Regions from separate parts of the Paenibacillus rhizovicinus genome, predicted to be linked through region 2. Evidence: riboswitches for the same ligand, from Rfam matches in the RefSeq annotation. Region 2 holds a riboswitch; each other region holds the start of a gene.
The links. A riboswitch is a leader RNA that binds a small molecule or an ion and turns the genes downstream of it on or off. The one in region 2 is predicted to bind cobalamin.
Positions count from the first base shown of each region.

Region 1: it holds a riboswitch for cobalamin, as region 2 does, so the genes downstream of both, GZH47_RS25400 (LysR family transcriptional regulator) here and GZH47_RS03465 (ABC transporter substrate-binding protein) in region 2, are expected to answer to the same signal.
Region 3: it holds a riboswitch for cobalamin, as region 2 does, so the genes downstream of both, GZH47_RS02555 (hypothetical protein) here and GZH47_RS03465 (ABC transporter substrate-binding protein) in region 2, are expected to answer to the same signal.

Region 1 covers NZ_CP048286.1:5,702,699-5,708,289, forward strand. Annotated here, with positions in the region: gene GZH47_RS25385 (HNH endonuclease) at 178-810, opposite strand; partial or broken gene GZH47_RS25390 (hypothetical protein) at 874-1,011, opposite strand; gene GZH47_RS25395 (FAD-dependent thymidylate synthase) at 1,134-1,592, shown strand; cobalamin riboswitch at 1,643-1,848, shown strand; gene GZH47_RS25400 (LysR family transcriptional regulator) at 2,058-2,999, shown strand; gene metE (5-methyltetrahydropteroyltriglutamate--homocysteine S-methyltransferase) at 3,020-5,290, opposite strand; gene GZH47_RS25410 (hypothetical protein) at 5,473-5,591, shown strand, end outside.
Region 2 covers NZ_CP048286.1:773,363-778,953, reverse strand. Annotated here, with positions in the region: gene GZH47_RS03470 (heavy metal translocating P-type ATPase) at 40-2,250, shown strand; cobalamin riboswitch at 2,508-2,731, shown strand; gene GZH47_RS03465 (ABC transporter substrate-binding protein) at 2,937-3,989, shown strand; gene GZH47_RS03460 (FecCD family ABC transporter permease) at 3,991-5,031, shown strand; gene GZH47_RS03455 (ABC transporter ATP-binding protein) at 5,028-5,591, shown strand, end outside.
Region 3 covers NZ_CP048286.1:555,318-560,908, forward strand. Annotated here, with positions in the region: gene GZH47_RS02535 (RNA polymerase sigma factor) at 1-468, opposite strand, end outside; gene GZH47_RS02540 (hypothetical protein) at 468-1,187, opposite strand; gene GZH47_RS02545 (hypothetical protein) at 1,323-1,805, opposite strand; gene GZH47_RS02550 (S-layer homology domain-containing protein) at 2,017-2,250, opposite strand; gene GZH47_RS02555 (hypothetical protein) at 2,198-2,794, opposite strand; cobalamin riboswitch at 3,079-3,275, opposite strand; gene GZH47_RS02560 (serine hydrolase domain-containing protein) at 3,372-4,820, opposite strand; gene GZH47_RS02565 (enolase C-terminal domain-like protein) at 4,848-5,591, opposite strand, start outside.

The sequences.
Region 1 (5,591 bases), 2.1 Mb from region 2:
GAGCCAATTACATACTTCCCTCTTATGTTACGAATATGTCGCATCCACATATTCTCTCATAGTTTCCTATGAGGACAGACTATATCATCATCCACAAGGGATGCCGAGCGCTTCGAGATCGCTTAATCCCTACTCCCTTACGGGATAGTCGTTGCACCTTTCTAAACTATACTTATATTAGTTTAGACTTGGCTCAGGATTATCATAGCCTTTAATTGGCCTTAGGCGTTTCCTGAATTCACACGCGTCCACACGGTCATTGCTAACCGAGGGGGCTAACTTGTAACTTTGATTTTCATGGTCAAATGTAATTAGTCCTAAATGGTATAGTTGGAACGCAACCTCTTCTAGGCTATTATGTATATCTCTGTGATGAGACATAGAAGAACATAGAAAAAGATTGCTCAGATCATTGTTGAGTTTATTTCCGTCGATATGGTGAATAAGTTCTTTTTCACCTAATGGTCGCTCAATATTATCCTGTACGACTTTGCGATGCATTAGGACATATCCATCTTTTCTACCGTATTTAACAGAATCACCTGCCAAATAAATTTCATAGTATCCATGATGATTTTGATATATTGAACCTAATTGACGCTCATCTTGAGGCTTTCTGTGACCTGAGTTCCAAGACGGTTTGCCTATTTTATTCTTGCCGTTTCTCTTGTTGCTGCAAGCCCTACAAGGATGTTCCTCTTTTTCTAAAATGGCTGTGTTGCGTTGCGTCTCTCTGATTTCACCGCAATCTTCACACTTTAGCACGATTTTACCTTTTTTAGATCCAATAGAATAAATAATTTTGACCACTCCTATATTGTATTGTTGTATTCCAATATAAATTATATCATATAGCCACGAAAAAATTTACCATTGCCTTGCAACCATGAGAGGTGCATACACTTCAAATTGCAGAAATGCATGTCTGAAAGGTGAGGTATGGCCTTCACGAGCAAAGAACTTAATGAGTCTAATATCTTTAGCCCCTCTTTTCTGTTTTAATGGCTGCAAGTGATGATATTGTCTAAAACCAGTTGTGACCAACTTTCGAGGTGATTTATGCGGTCATTTTCCCTAAATTCACGCTCATATAATTCCTGAACCTTACTCCTTCAGATGCGGTGACTTGCCCTATGTATGATGCATTGCTCAGTTTGGATGCTTGGAACGAATCGAGTCGTCGATACATAACCGAAGAACCGGCTTTTTATACGCCGAAGGCGGATGAATGGAGATCCAAGCCTGAGAACTCCAAACAAGGCAGCGGCGACATTATTTCTTGGGAGCTTGGCGAGAAACATACGCAGGCGTTGTTGTCCTACATCGAACTAGGGATGACAAAGTATGATCAAGCTTTGAAAGATGGAATATGTGCGGAGCAAGCACGATTGTTCCTGCCGGCCTATGGCATGTATGTTCGTTGGTATTGGACGGCATCCTTTCAATCGGTTGCTCACTTCTTGGCGCAACGATTAGAGCATGACGCGCAGAAAGAAATCCAGGATTATGCAAAGGCTGTCTTAGAGCTCATAAAATCCATTTATCCTGTTTCATTAGAGGAATTGGTTTATAAAGAAAATGGAATCGTGTGATAACCGTCCAGGTATGTTATCTTAATAGATGAATATCCTTTACCGGCCCAATCGCATAATCGAGAACAGGTGTCTGATCGGCGAGCATGCTTGTCGTTCCGACTTAAAAGGGAAGTTCGGTGCAATGCCGACGCGGTCCCGCCACTGTAACGGAGGAGCAGGCAGCTCATCCGGCCACTGATCAGCATGGATCGGGAAGGCCGCTGCCGAGTGACGATTCCGGAGCCAGGAGACCTGCCCGTTCTGACAGCACTGCTTTACCTACGGGAGATAGGGAGGTGTTAGATGAACCGTCATGATGTACGCATATGAAGGCGTCTTTCCCTATTGCAGCGGGAGGACGCTTTTTATTGTTGTCGGCAGATGCAGGGAATTTCCTGGCGCTTTGCCGAATCAAAGCATACGAGTAACGAAGACATGTTTTATTGAAGAGGCGATAAAATCCGAAGCAAAAGGGGAAACTCAATGACCTTGCAGCAATTGAAATATATTCTGACCATCGTTAGCTGCGGCTCTATCAGCGAAGCGGCCAAGCGGTTGTTTATTTCGCAGCCGAGCTTGTCCAACGCGGTGAAAGAGATCGAGGCGGAATCCGGTATCGAGATCTTCCTACGATCGTCCAAGGGAATCGTGCTATCCGGCGACGGAGCGGAGTTTCTATCCTACGCCAGGCAAGTCGTGGAGCAAGCCGAGCTTCTCGAACAGCGGTACATGAATCGTAAGCCTTCGAAGAAGTTGTTCTCGATCTCCACGCAGCATTACGCCTTCTCCGTGCAGGCTTTCGTCGGACTGCTGAAGGAGCTTGACGTGGACGAGTACGAGTGTACGCTGCGCGAAACGCGAACCCATGAAATTATCGAAGACGTGCGGAATATGAAAAGCGAGCTCGGAATCATCTATATGAGCGAATTCAACCGAAAAGTCATTCAGAAGCTATTAAAAGACAACGAGCTTCGCTTTCATGCGTTGTTCCAAGCGGAAGCGCACGTATTCATTAGCGAAGAGCATCCGCTTGCTTCCAAGTCGTTGCTGGACATCGAGGATTTGGATGATTTCCCGTGCTTGGCTTTCGAGCAAGGCGAATATAATTCCTTCTACTTCGCGGAGGAGATACTCAGCACGCGAACGTACAAGAAGAAAATACTGGTCAGCGACCGCGCCACGTTATTCAACCTGCTGATCGGGCTTAACGGCTATACGATCAGCTCGGGCGTACTGAACAAGGATCTGAACGGGGAGCAAATCAAATCGGTGCGGCTTCGTACGGATGAGAACATTCAGGTAGGTTACATCGTGAATCAGAAGGCGAGCTTGAGCCAGCTGGCTGCCGCCTATGTGACGAAGCTCAAAACCGTCATTACGGATTTCGGCTATCCGATCATAAATCAAGAGGATGGGCTCGACTGAGCCCATCCTCTTGTACGTCATTACAGCGTTGCCCGTACTTCCTTGGCTGCTTGGACAAGGTTCTTCAAGCTGGCCCACGTTTCCGTGACGCCGCGCGTTTTAAGTCCGCAGTCCGGGTTAACCCATAGCTTGGAGACGTCGATCTTGCCCAGCATGCGGTCAAGTCCTTGTTTGAGCTCGTCGACGCTAGGGATCCGAGGCGAATGGATGTCGTAGACGCCGGGGCCGACTTCAGTACGGAAGCCGCATTCGTTAATGGCATCGATGATGGCCAGATCCGAGCGCGACGCTTCGAACGTGATGACATCGGCGTCCATCGCATCGATATCGCGAATGATGTCGCTGAACTGGCTGTAGCACATATGGGTATGAATTTGCGTTTCGGCTTTCACGCCGCTGTGCACGAGTCTGAAGGCAGGAATCGCCCAGCTCAAGTATTCGCTCTGCCAGTCCGAATGACGTAATGGAAGCTTCTCGCGCAATGCGGCTTCGTCGATCTGAATCATTTCGATGCCGTTGGCTTCGAGATCGAGTACTTCGTCGCGAATCGCAAGACAGATCTGCAGCGCGCTTTCCTTCAGGGTGATATCTTCGCGAGGGAACGACCAGTTGAGGATCGTGACCGGACCCGTCAGCATGCCTTTGACCAGCTTGTTAGTACGGCTCTTCGCGAACGCTGAATATTCAACGGTCATCGGCTTGCTGCGGCTAATGTCGCCCCATACGACCGGCGGTTTTACGCAGCGCGTTCCGTAAGACTGCACCCAGGCGTTCTCCGTGAAGATGAAGCCGTCCAAGCATTCGCCGAAGTATTCGACCATGTCGTTGCGTTCGTATTCACCGTGGACAATGACGTCAAGTCCGATTTCTTCCTGCTGCGCAATGCATTCTGCGATGCGGTCAAAGTTGAACTGCTTGTACTGTTCCTCGGTGATGCTGCCTTTCTTAAAGGCTGCGCGGTTTGCGCGGACTTCAGCCGTTTGCGGGAACGAGCCGATCGTCGTCGTAGGCAAGAGCGGCAGATTGAACTTGGCCTTCTGAATGGTTTCCCGTTCGGCGAAGGCAGGCAATCTCGTGAAGTCGGCATCCGTCAAACCGGCTACTCGCTTCTGAACCGAGTTGTCGTTCGCAAGGCGCGATACGCTGAACAGCTTCTCGTTCTCCGTATAGAGCGCGAAGGCTTCCGGGTTCGATTGCTCCAAGATCGACTTCAGATCCGCAAGCTCGCGCAGCTTCTCTTCGGCGAACGCGAAATATTGCTTATTCGCGGCCGTCAGCTTCGTTTCGTGCCTCATCGTGTAGGGAACATGAAGCAGCGAGCAGGAAGCGCCGATTACGATTTGGCTGGCATGCTTGCTGATTTCGCGAACGAGGGCAATCGTCTGCTTATACTGGTTCTTCCAGATGTTCTTGCCGTTGAGGACGCCGGCGAACAGCACCTTGTCACTTGCGAAGCCATGCTTGCGCACGAGTTCCAAAGACTGCTTGCCTTCGACGAAGTCGATGCCGATGCCGTCGAACGGAAGCGCTTGAAGGGCTTGATAGCAGTCGCGAACGTCTCCGAAATACGTCTGCGCGATAACTTTAACGCTGCCTTTGGCGGAAAGGATGCCGTTATAAAGCTCGTTGAAAAGCGCGATATCTTCTGCTGTCACATCGGTTACCAATGCAGGCTCATCCAGTTGAAGCCATGCTGCGCCGAGCGTATTCAATTGGTTCAGGACGGCCGTGTACGCTTCGATGATCGCAGGAACATAGTCTTTGGCTTGCTTGGAGCCGGTGAATCTCGCCAGCTTCAGCAAGGTGAATGCGCCGATTAGCACAGGCTTGGTTGCGATGCCGAGCTGCTTGGCTTCCGTGAATTCGTCGAACAGCTTCGAACCGGACAAACGGATGCCGGTCGTATCGTCGATTTCGGGCACCATGTAGTGATAGTTCGTGTTGAACCATTTTTTCATCGCCAGCGCTTTTACGTCGCCCTTGTCGCCCTGATAGCCTCTCGCCATTGCGAAATAGGTCTCCAGCGGATTTAGGCCAAGCGCTTGGTAGCGTTGCGGAACGATTCCGAGCAAGCACGCCGTGTCGAGCAGTCCGTCGTAGAAGGAAAAATCGTTGGACGGAATGAAGTCGATGCCGTTCTCCTGCTGAAGCTTCCAGTTTGCGGATCTAAGCCGAGCGGCTGTTTGCTGCAGCTCTTCGATCGACAGCGTGCCTTTAAAATATTTTTCGGATGCGAATTTCAGTTCTCTAAGGGCGCCGACGCGCGGATAACCAATGATGGACGTTTTCAATAGTAACAGCTCCTTACGAATATGTTGGATTCATTATAGATCGTGGAAGCTGCTATCAAAAAATACTTAAAAACTATCTTTGGGTATAGTCTGATGCTATGGGATTGACATTAGCGGCGTATCTATCCAAGACGGTTGAAGTAATCCTATAATATGGATAAGAATCATTCGTGGAGGTTCATATGAAAATCCTAATCATCCAACCAAAACTTGAGCAGAACATTACGCAACTTGAATACGAGCTTAGAACGAATCCTACTGCCGATGCGGTGTTGTTCCCGGAAGGTTATTTAAATGAAAA
Region 2 (5,591 bases):
CAAGCTTGGTCGGGCAGTGAAAAGTAAAGGAGGGCGGCTATGCAGCCTCCAGTCGAGGAAGAAGTGCTGGATTTACGCATTCACGGCATGAGCTGTACGGCTTGCGCAACGCGGATCGAGCGTGCCGTCGGCAAGCTTGCCGGCGTCTCCGGCGTGTCGGTGCATTACGCGGCGAAGTCCGCTTATATTACGTATGCCTCCGGAACGGTTTCGCCGGCGGGGATTATCGAACGGATCGGACAAATCGGGTTCCAGGCGTTCCCGTACGGGCGCGAAGGAGAAGGCGGTTCGGAGATCGACTCGCTAAAACTCCGGGTGTTCGCCGGATGTTTGCTGACGCTGCCCTTGCTCTGGACGATGGCGCATCATTATTCCGCATTGCGGGGCATACCCGTTCCGGCTTTCATCGAGGAGCCGGTGCTGCAGCTGCTGCTGGCGTCGATCGTGCAATTTTTTATCGGGATGCCGTTTTATTTCGGCGCGTATTATGCGCTGCGGGAACGGACGGCGAATATGGACGTGCTGGTGGCGATCGGCACGACCGCTGCTTACGTATACAGCTATGCGGCCATGTTGGCCGGGGGAGCGCTATATTTCGAGACGTCGGCCGTCGTTATTACGGCCGTGCTGATCGGCAAGCTGCTGGAAGCGACGGCTTCGGAGCGGGTCATGAAGGAAGGCGACGGCTTCGCCTCGCTGCAGGCGAAAGAAGCGATTGTCGTGCGCGGCGGAATTACGGAACGGATTCCGCTTGACCGGCTGCGGGTAGGCGATCAGCTTCTGGTCGAAGCGAATGAACATTTGCCCGCGGACGGGCTTGTGATCGAAGGGGAATCGACGCTGGACGAGTCGTTTCTGACCGGCGAGAGCGGGCTTGTGAAGCGGGCGGCCGGAGATCGCGTATTCGCCGGCACCACCGTCAGGGGGCAGGCGCTGCGGCTGCAGGTGCTCGCGACGGGACGCAATACGATGCTCAGCCGGATTGCAGCCATCACGCGTCAGGCGCAGGCGACCAAATCGTCCATCGGGCGCCGAGTCGACCGGCTGGCAGCCGTATTCGTTCCGGTTATGATGCTGCTCTCCCTGGGAACGCTCTTGCTGTGGCTGCTCTTGCTCAATCCGGGCGATTGGAAGACCGCATCCATCCACGCGCTCGCCGTGCTGCTCGCCGCTTGTCCTTGCGCCCTCGGGCTGGCTGCGCCGATCTCGCTCGTGCTGGCGACGGGCAAGCTCGCAAGGCGCGGCATCGTATTGAAAGAAGCAAGCGCACTGGAAAGGCTGGCGCAGCTGGATCTGATCGTTCTGGATAAGACGGGCACGTTGACGGAAGGCAAGCCGGCCGTAACAGGCGTTTCTGCGCTGAACGGCGCGCCGAATACGCTGCTCCGCTTGGCGGCTGCCGCGGAGGAGCGGTCGCAGCATCCGTTCGCGGATGCAATCCGGGAATCGGCCCGGCGCGCGGGGCTCGTGCTGCCGGCTTCGTCCGCGCATGTCGCCTATCCCGGCAAAGGGATCGAGGCGATCGTCGAAGGGAAATCAATCGTGGTAGGCAACGCCGCGCTTGCAGCCGAACGGTCATGGTCGATCCACCGGGCGCTTCACGGATTCGCGGAACCGAAGGAGAAGTCGGGTGAAACGGTCGTTTATGTGTTCGTCGACGGCGTGAATACCGGCGCCTTCGCATTGTCCGATTCTGTTAAACGCACGTCGAGGGAAGCGGTAGAAGGGCTGGTCGACGAAGGCGTCCACGTGCTGCTGGCAACGGGCGATCATCCGTCCGCCGCGGCCAAGGCTGCGGCATTGGCCGGCATTGACGACGTACATGCCTCCTTGCTTCCGGAGCATAAAGCGGCACTGATTCGCAAGCTGCAGGGGGATGGGCATGTGGTCGCGATGGCCGGGGACGGCTGGAACGACGCGCCCGCTCTGGCAGCGGCGGATATCGGCATCGCCATGGGCGGCGGCACGGAGGCCGCGCTGGACGCGGGCGATATGACGCTGCTCCGGTCACGGTTGACGGGAATCTCCGAAGCGCTGCTGATCAGTCGATTGACGGTGCGCAACATCCGCCAAAACCTCGGTTTTGCCTTTCTGTACAATGCCGTTATTATTCCGTTCGCGGCGATCGGCGGCATCGAGCCGTGGATGGCGGGAACGGCGATGGCGCTTAGTTCCGTATCGGTGGTCGGCAATGCGCTTCGGTTGAACGGGCAGATGAGGCGCAAGCTGGATCGGCGGCTATTGACCTAGGCGGGTACGTACGGCTTCCCGCTTGCTTGCGGGCGACGGCTAGAACGGCTGCCGCAGCAAACAAAGCGGTTCGGCTGCGTGCGGCGCGGGTTTCTCTGAGGCGGGTCAATGGAATACCTCCAAATGCTTAGTGGGCGGCTCGGAATTGCGATAGGTCATTCTTATGTGCCATACCCCGGCCATTAGACCTCTTTTTCCCATGCGCTTTTATAGACATCCCATACCGAGGGTGGTATAGTTTACACGGAATAGCAAATTGCATAGCTGTTGTTACAGGTGCTGAAATCGCGAACGATGCGAGTGTAAGCTTAAAAGGGAAGACCGGTGTGAAACCGGCACGGACCCGCCACTGTAAGGAGTGCCGCGGCTGCTTGATCGGCCCAGGCAAAGCATCAGGATGAAGTCACTGGACGCACGAAGTCCGGGAAGACCCTGATGTCTCGCTCCAAGTCAGGAAACCTGCCTGTAATGCGTAACGCTACCTACGAGGACTTAGGGAGGTGTTAGAAATATGGCAATGACACGGATTCGTACGCGAAATCCGTCGCTGCGCAGGCGCGGCGTTCATTGGCAGCCGTTCATGGGGACGCGAGCATTTCTGACACTTTAGTCGGAAATGCTTTTTTTTGTTGCCAATCAAGTAGCAGGTTGGGAGAAAGGAAATCAGCGATATGGGAGAGAGAACTATGAATGGGAAATGGAAACTAGCTTCAATCCGTAAAGTCGGCTTCATCTTAATAACGGCAGCGATTGTGCTGGCGACAGCAGCTTGCGGAACGAAAGAGACGAACGACAGCGGAGCGGCGAACAATGCGCCGTCCTCGAATACAGCGAATAAGCCGGAAGATGCTGCTGCCAACGGCGGCAATCAGGCGGCAGCGAACGCCGGCGATGCGGGAACCGCGGCGCAAGCCACCGTATATCCGCTTACGGTGAAGGACGTTACGAACACCGAGCTGACGTTCAGCGCGGCGCCGCAGCGGATCATCACGTTGGTGCCGAGCGAGACGGAAATCGTGTATGCGCTGGGCGCGGGCGATAAAATCGCGGGTGTCGACAACTATTCCAATTATCCGAAAGAAGCGGCGGATAAGCCGAAAATCGGGGACATGAACGCGGATATCGAGAAAATCGTCTCGTTAAAACCGGATCTCGTTCTGGCATCCTACACGATGAGTCAAGCCGTGGTCGACAAGCTGCGTTCGTTGAAGCTGCCGGTCTATGCAACGGATCCGAAGACATACGACGCCGTAATCGAGAAAGTGAAGCAAATCGGCGCGATTCTCGACAAGCCGAAGGAAGCGGCTGCAGTAGCCAATCATATGGAGCAAGTGCGCACGCAGGTGACGGATGCGGTCAAGGATGCGCCGAAGCCGAATGTCTACTTGGAATTCGCGCCGGGCTGGACAGTCGGCAAGGGAGAGTTCCTGGATGAGATCATTACGCTGGCAGGCGGAACGAATATCGCAACCGAACCGAATTGGTACGAAATCGATCCCGAGGTTGTCGTGAAGGCGAATCCCGACGCGATCATCTACGCGTCGATGACCGTCAAAGAAGGCGAGAAAAATCCGATTCTCACGGCAATCGAAACGCGTCCGGGCTGGAATGTCATTAATGCCATTAAAGATAAAAAAGTGTTTGAAGTCGACCAGGATCCGTTAACGCGCGTAGGTCCGCGCCTCGCCGACGGTCTGCTGGAAGTGGCGAAGAAGCTGCATCCGGATCTGTTCAAGTAAGATGCGAGCGAAATTAGTCCTGTATGGAGGAGCAGCGATGCTTCTCTTACTCGCATCTATCGTCGTCAGTCTCTCGATCGGCTCGTCCGGCCTGCCGCTGAGAGACGTTTGGGGGATCCTCCTTCATCAGCTGCCTTGGATGCCCGACGCAAGTACCAAATGGGATGCCGGAGACATCGCGATCGTGACGCAGCTGAGACTGTCGCGTGTCGTTCTCGGCGTGCTGATCGGCGCTTGTCTTGCTTTGGCAGGAGCCGGATTCCAGGGCGTGCTTCGCAATCCGCTTGCCGACCCGTTCACGCTCGGCGTCGCTTCGGGCTGCTCCGTGGGCGCTGCGTTCATGATCGTCTTCGGCCTTCAATCGGCAATCGGCCTGTGGTCGGTCCCGCTGGTTGCGTTCGGAACCGGGATGGTAACGCTGTTGATCGTGTTCGGGCTCTCGCGGGCAAGAGGATCGATGAACGTGGAAACGCTGATTTTGTCGGGCGTCATCGTGCAGGCTTTCCTGGGGGCGCTCGTTTCCTTCATGGTGACGCTGTCGCAAAGCGTCGTTAACGAAGCGATGTTTTGGCTGATGGGCAGCCTCAGCGGGCGGAGCTGGGAGCACGTGAAGCTGATCGCGCCGTTCCTGATCGTCGGACTGCCCGTTATGATTCGCTATTCACAGCATTTGAATTTGTTCACATTCGGCGAGCGTCATGCGGCGCATCTCGGCGTTAACGTCGAGCGCACGAAACTAATCGTCCTGCTTACTTCCACGTTATTGACGGCAGTTGCCGTTTCCGTCGCAGGCGTCGTCGGTTTCGTCGGACTGGTCGTGCCGCATCTGATTCGTCTGCTCGTCGGACCGGATTATCGCATCATCGTTCCGCTATCCGCGATCGGAGGCGGCTTCTATCTGGTTTGGGCGGACACGCTCGCGAGAACGGCGCTTAGTCCCAAAGAAGTCTCGCTTGGCATCGTGACGGCGTTGATCGGTGCTCCTTTCTTCGCGTATTTGCTTTATCGGCGCAAGGTGCAGCAGGGAGGCAGCGCATCATGATCGAGGCGAAATCGGCAGCGATGGCCATTGCGGGCCGGAAGATACTTAATGATATTAATCTCTTGTTCGAGAAAGGCGCGATGTACGGCATTATCGGACCGAACGGCGTCGGCAAATCGACGCTGCTGCGGCTGCTGTCGGGCACGGAGAAACCTTCGTCGGGCGAGATACTGCTCGATGGCCGGCCGGCTGCGGTCTACAAGCGCAAGGAGCTGGCCAAGAAAGTCGCCGTGCTGCAGCAGGGCGGTTTGCCCCCGGTCGGATTTACGGTGCGCGAAGCCGTTCGCATGGGGCGGTTCCCCTATCAAAATTGGCTTGGCGAAGAATCGTTCGAAGGCGAAGAGATCGTCGAGCGGGTGCTGGAGGATATGGGTTTGCTCGAGCTGCAGGATCGCCGGATCGACGGACTGAGCGGCGGCGAGCGTCAACGCGTCGCGCTCGCGAAGGTGATGGCGCAGGAGCCCGAGCTGCTGCTGCTGGATGAACCAACCACGTATTTGGACATCGGTTACCAGCTGCAATTGCTGGATACGGTGAAGCGCTGGCAGAAGGAACGGCGA
Region 3 (5,591 bases), 220 kb from region 2:
GATTTTGTACCGTATCGTTCCGGGCGGCTGGTTCAGCACGATGCCGATTTGCGCGCTGCTTAATTCGCCCAGCACTTTCATCAGCAGAATGCAGCGCAATTCTTCCGGCAGCCCGTTGATATGCGTCTCTATATCCCTCAAGCGCTCCCGCCCCGCAAGCACGCCGGAGAGATCTTCGGCGCTTGCGCCGTCTCCGGCGGATGCTGCCTTCAGCTGCAAACCCACCTTGTTTCGGTGCGCGCTGCGCCGATAATGATCCTTGAGTCCATTGGAAGCAATCGAGAATATCCAATAGAGCCGCTCCTCCGGAGGGATTTTCGCAACGATTTCGATGCGGTTCCATATTTTGAGGAAGCTGTCTTGAAGCAAATCCGCGGCGAGCTCCTTATGGTTCGTTCGGCCGAACAGATAGGAGTAAATCGCCTTCGAATGCGCGGCATACAATTCCCGAAACAAGTCCTTGTTCATCAGGCACCTGGCGCGTCCGCGTCATCTTTCCCGGTAATATCGCCGAGTTTGACTTCAGCGAGCAATTGAAGCAGCGGAACGAGCGGTTTCGGCGCCGTCAGGTTGCCGATCAAGATCAGTTCGCTGACTTTCTGTTTCATCAGCGCGATGTCAACGTCCTGCTCGATTTCGTAATTGCCCACAAGCGCCATCGACATCGGACTGTCGATCAGCTCGAAGAAGGATCTGGAGAAGCTGTCGTTGCCGATGAAGATACGGGGCGCATCCGACTTATAATAAATAATTTGGCCGGTTAACCGCGTGAGTTTGGCGCTAAGCAGCGCTTCGGATCCTTTCGGCGCCAAGATTTGCCCGGCTATAATGATATCTCCGTACCCCACGTTTACGATCGGAGACGAAATAACGACTTGACCCGCAATGACGAGAATATCGTCGGGAGAGCCGCCCGCATTGGAGAAGACCTCGCCGCTTAACGTGAGCTGACCGGTATACAATTTCATTTTGGCATCGGGGTTCGTCGGTTCGGGCAGCGATACGGTCAGGCCGACATTTCGTTGAGGAACCTTCATCAGCGCATCCGACAACGACTGCGGTACGAGTATAAGTCCGACGTTCTGAATGAGCGCGATGCCCGACAATTCATCCGTTTTCTTCCCCGTTAGATCGAGCATGCCTAAATTTTCAATGGTTACGCCTTGGCCTTGCGTGATCGATTCCATTTCTAATTCCTCCATCCGTTAGTGGCTTACAACTAGAATAACGTTTACATCGGCCAACTGTTGGCGTTTTTCATTAAAAAAACAAAAAAACCCTGAAACGTCATGCAGCATGAACGCCTCAGGGGTATCTCTTCCTTATTGTTGCAGCAAGTAAAACTCGCGGTAGAGCTGCAGCAGCTCGGACTCTTTCTCCCCAATAAGCCGGGAAAGCTCCTCCAATCGATACGCTGCAGCGTTGCGGCCGCCGTTCGTCCCATCGTCATTCGCATGATCGGTTCCATCCGGGAAGGCAGCAGCCGAATCAAGTTCCCGTTCATTGCGCAGCTTCATGTTGTAGCCGAACGTAATGGTCACCCATTCATCGGCTTCTGCCCGTCCGAGCGCGCGATAGATTTCGATATATTTCTCAAATATGGAACTGACGGTTTGCCTGCGCTCCCAGCCCATCATCCCCATCGTATCTTTCGCGTGGTATACGGCCTGCATCAGCTGAAAGTCGTTCAGCTTGCCGCGCGTGCGCTCAATCTGCTCCATCTCCTGAATGAAGACAGAGAAGATCTGATAAAATAGCTCCGATTCTTTGATCATCTCTTGTTCCGTAATGATAGGCCGGTCCATAGCCGCTCCCCCTCCCTTACGTCCTATCCGTAACCGTTGCCCGCTCTCTATTAACCCGTTATATAACATTCGCAGCATTTTCGAGATTTCAGGTCATTCTCGACGGTTGGATGAAATTGGATGCGAGGAAGCGATAGGACGAAGCAGCTTTTCCGCCTCTCTATCAATGACGCAAGGCCCGCGAATAACGCGGACCTTGCGTTAGACTTCTTTATTTGGCGCTGTTCTGGCCGTCTTGCTTGTACGCATGCGCCCGCATGGCGACGACGACTGCCATTTCGCGGGTAACGGATTCGCGAGGGGCAAAGAGGTTATCCGATCCCCGCATCAATTGCAGTGCCGCGATCGTCTGCACGTCGGATTTGGCCCAAGCGGATATGAGGTCCGTATCTTTAAGCGGCGCGGACAATGTGGCTGGCGGGTTGAACGGCACTTTGCCCGGCATAAGGAGCTAAGGCCGTCAACGTCATGCCGGTCATGTCCGGGTCGCTCGCGCTAGGCGTCCAGTTGAAGCCGCCGTCGGGGTTTACTTTGGACAATACGGCTTCAACGAGCTTCTCCCTCGTCCATACCGCATTGTCGGGTACCGCGTAATGGCCGCTGTCTAATGCAAGGAGTGCGAAATCCAATCCGTTCAACGTGCTGATCGCGGGATAGGAATAAATTTGTTCGACCAAATTGTAGCCGGCGAATTTGGTCGCATCCTGATGCGCCGCGGTCATGCCGATCACCGTACGCTCGTAGTCGGTGGCCGACGTGAAAGTGCCGTGATTGGCTGCCAGTTTCTTATAGAGCGCAGAGCTGTATTTGCTCGGGATCGCCTTGCCGGCGGCAGATAATCCGGCAGCCTGCCAGTCATCCAGATTGGCGGTACCCAGCACCGCTTGCGAGACGCTAGCGATGGCGGCTTCTACTTGCTGAAGCAGCGAGTCATTCGCGGGTTCCGGATCATCGGCATACACCTTGTACGCGGGACCAATGGCAGTCATGAATAATACAGCCGCCAGCATAATGGTCAACCATCGCCCGTTTATTTTTCTTGCATGGTCATTTGTTGCATGAGTTCCCATTCCCATCCTCTTCTCTACTCGATATAGCTAGTCTTGCACACGGTTTGCAAACCTTCGCCGACAAACAAAAAAACCGCCCTGAATAGGGCGGTTCAAATAAATGCAATACAAAGAGAACCACATTGGCAATGAAAGCTCTACCGCTTCCATTCCGGCGCATGCGTTTCCAAGATCATTTCCAATTCCCACCCCCCGGAGAATTAAGAAACATTCGCGTATAGGCAGGTCTCCTGGCTTATGAATCATCGCTTCTCCAGCCTTCCCGGTTCTTCAAGAACCAGTGGCACCGTGTGGAGTCGCTCCTCAATTACAGTGGCGGGACCGCGCCGGATTTTAACCGGACTTCCCTTTTAAGCAGGCTTGTCAGCTGACAACCTGCACCTTTACGGATCGAAAGTATTCAATTTTCCTGATAATCATAACGGCTTTTGAGAGAGATGTCTATCTCTATTATCAGGACCCTCCCGTTGGGAGAGTCCTGTCCGATACGTTTGCGCTAGATTCGGCTGCCTTTGAAAGGCGCCATTCCGTTCGACGGACCGAAGGTAACATTCGGTTTGACCTCGAAGACGATGTCGCTGCCGTCCAATCGGCAATTCAGCGCGTGGCAGAACGGCGTCTCCAGATAACGGATCGTTAATTCCAGGGAATCCGCGTCGATCCACGAGAAACTGGCTGCGATTCGCTGTTCTACGCCTTGGTTCATCCGGGACACTTGTTCGATCCAAAGTTCCCGGCCGCAACGAAACTGGTGATCCCCGTCCGGTTCGCGCATCTCGATCACGGCTTCGTTCTCTTCGAAGCGAATGTCGAACGTCTCCCATTTGAACATATTTTCGTCCAACCGGTAACTTCCGGCGATATCGCTTTCTCGCGGAGAAGAAGCCGCATGTATGGGAGCTGGAATAGCCAGCTGCCGGATCTGCTCGGCTAGCCGGGCTGCCGCTTCCCCATCTTCCGCCAACGGCGCCGCATCCATGGCTGGCAGCAGATGCGTCCATGCGGCGTTCATGACGCCTTGCATGTCGTTGGTTCCGGAAGTGATGGCCAAGACGGCTTGTTGCTGCGGCATGACGATGCAGAATTGTCCGAACGCTCCGTCCCCGCGATACGATTCATGCCGGCATTGCCAGAATTGATAGCCGTACCCTTGCGCCCAATCGCTCTCGCCGCCATCTCCATTCTCGATTTGCTTGGAAGTCGCTTCCGCGATCCACTCCTCGGAAATGATACGTGCTCCGTTCCACAGCCCTTTCTGCAGATACAGCTGTCCGAACTTGGCGATGCTCTCCGTGGTCAGACTGAGTCCCCATCCGCCCGAGGCAATGCCTCGCGGGCATGTTTCCCATGTCGCGCCGTAGATCCCGAGCGGATCCAATAGGCGAGGCTGCAAATACTCGAGAAGAGATTGGCCGGTCACTTTGTGCAAGATGGAGGATAGCATATACGTGGCTCCGCTGTTATACACGAAATGCGTTCCCGGCTCATGCTCGACCGGTCTCGCCAGGAATGCTTCCGCCCAATTACCGTTGGTTTGCTTGAAGAGCGCATCGGTCGTATCTTGCGCGTGCCCCGTGCCCATCATCAATAAATGGCGAATGTTCATGTGCAGCAAGTTCGGCGACGCATCGCCCGGCGTTTCGTCCGGGTAGTACGACACCACTCGATCGTCCAGCGACAGAAGTCCTTCCGATACGGCGAATCCGATCGCCGTGGACGTGAAGCTCTTGCTTAGCGAGAACAGCAGATGCGGCAGTTCGGCCGCATACGGCCGCCACCAGCCTTCGGAGACGACGAATCCGTTCCTGACCAGCATGAAGCTGTGCAGCTCGAGATTTTGCGTGCGTATCGTTTCCAGGAAATCCGAAATGGCCGACGAGGGGATGCCTTGCGTTTCCGGCTGGCTTCGAGGTAAAACAACTTCGTCCTGCGTGCTTACGCGCATGTTATGCCGCTCCTTCCCATGAACAAGTTATGGTCTAACGGAAGTTCCATCCGGCGTACGGGCCAGCGTCCATTCTGGCAGACGGTTGTGGCACGGGTAGTCGGCTGCCTTCTTCTCATCGATATCGATGCCGAAACCAGGCTTATCGTTCGGGTACGCATAGCCGTTCCGGAGTTCCGGGCAGCCCGGGAATACGTCTTGGATTTTCTCCGAGAAGCCGTACCACTCTTGAATGCCGAAGTTGATCGAGCTGACATCGAGATGCAGATTGGCCGCGTGTCCGACCGGCGATACGTCGCCAGGGCCATGCCAAGCGGTGCGAACGCTGAACGCTTCGCATAAGGTGGCGAGCTTCTTCGCCGGCGTCAGCCCGCCGATCGCGCTGATATGGCAGCGAATGAAGTCGATCAGCCTGTTCTGGATAAGCGGCGTCCATTCCCGCGGATGCGTGAACAGCTCGCCCATGGCGATCGGGGTCGATGTCTGGCTGCGCAGCGTCTCGAACCAGTCCAGCTGTTCGGGCGCCAGCGGATCCTCCAGGAAGAACAGCCGGTACTCCTCGAGCTGTCTGGCCAGCCGGACGGCCTCGATCGGAACGAGCCGTTCGTGAATATCATGCAGCAGCTCGATCTCCGGGCCTACCGCGCTGCGGATGTGCTCGAACATGCGCGGTACGCTGCGAAGATAGGCGCCCGGATCGAAATACGCGCCTGGCAGCGCATTGTCCGGCTGGTGAAGCTGATGACCCCGGCCGCCATAGCCGCCCATCTG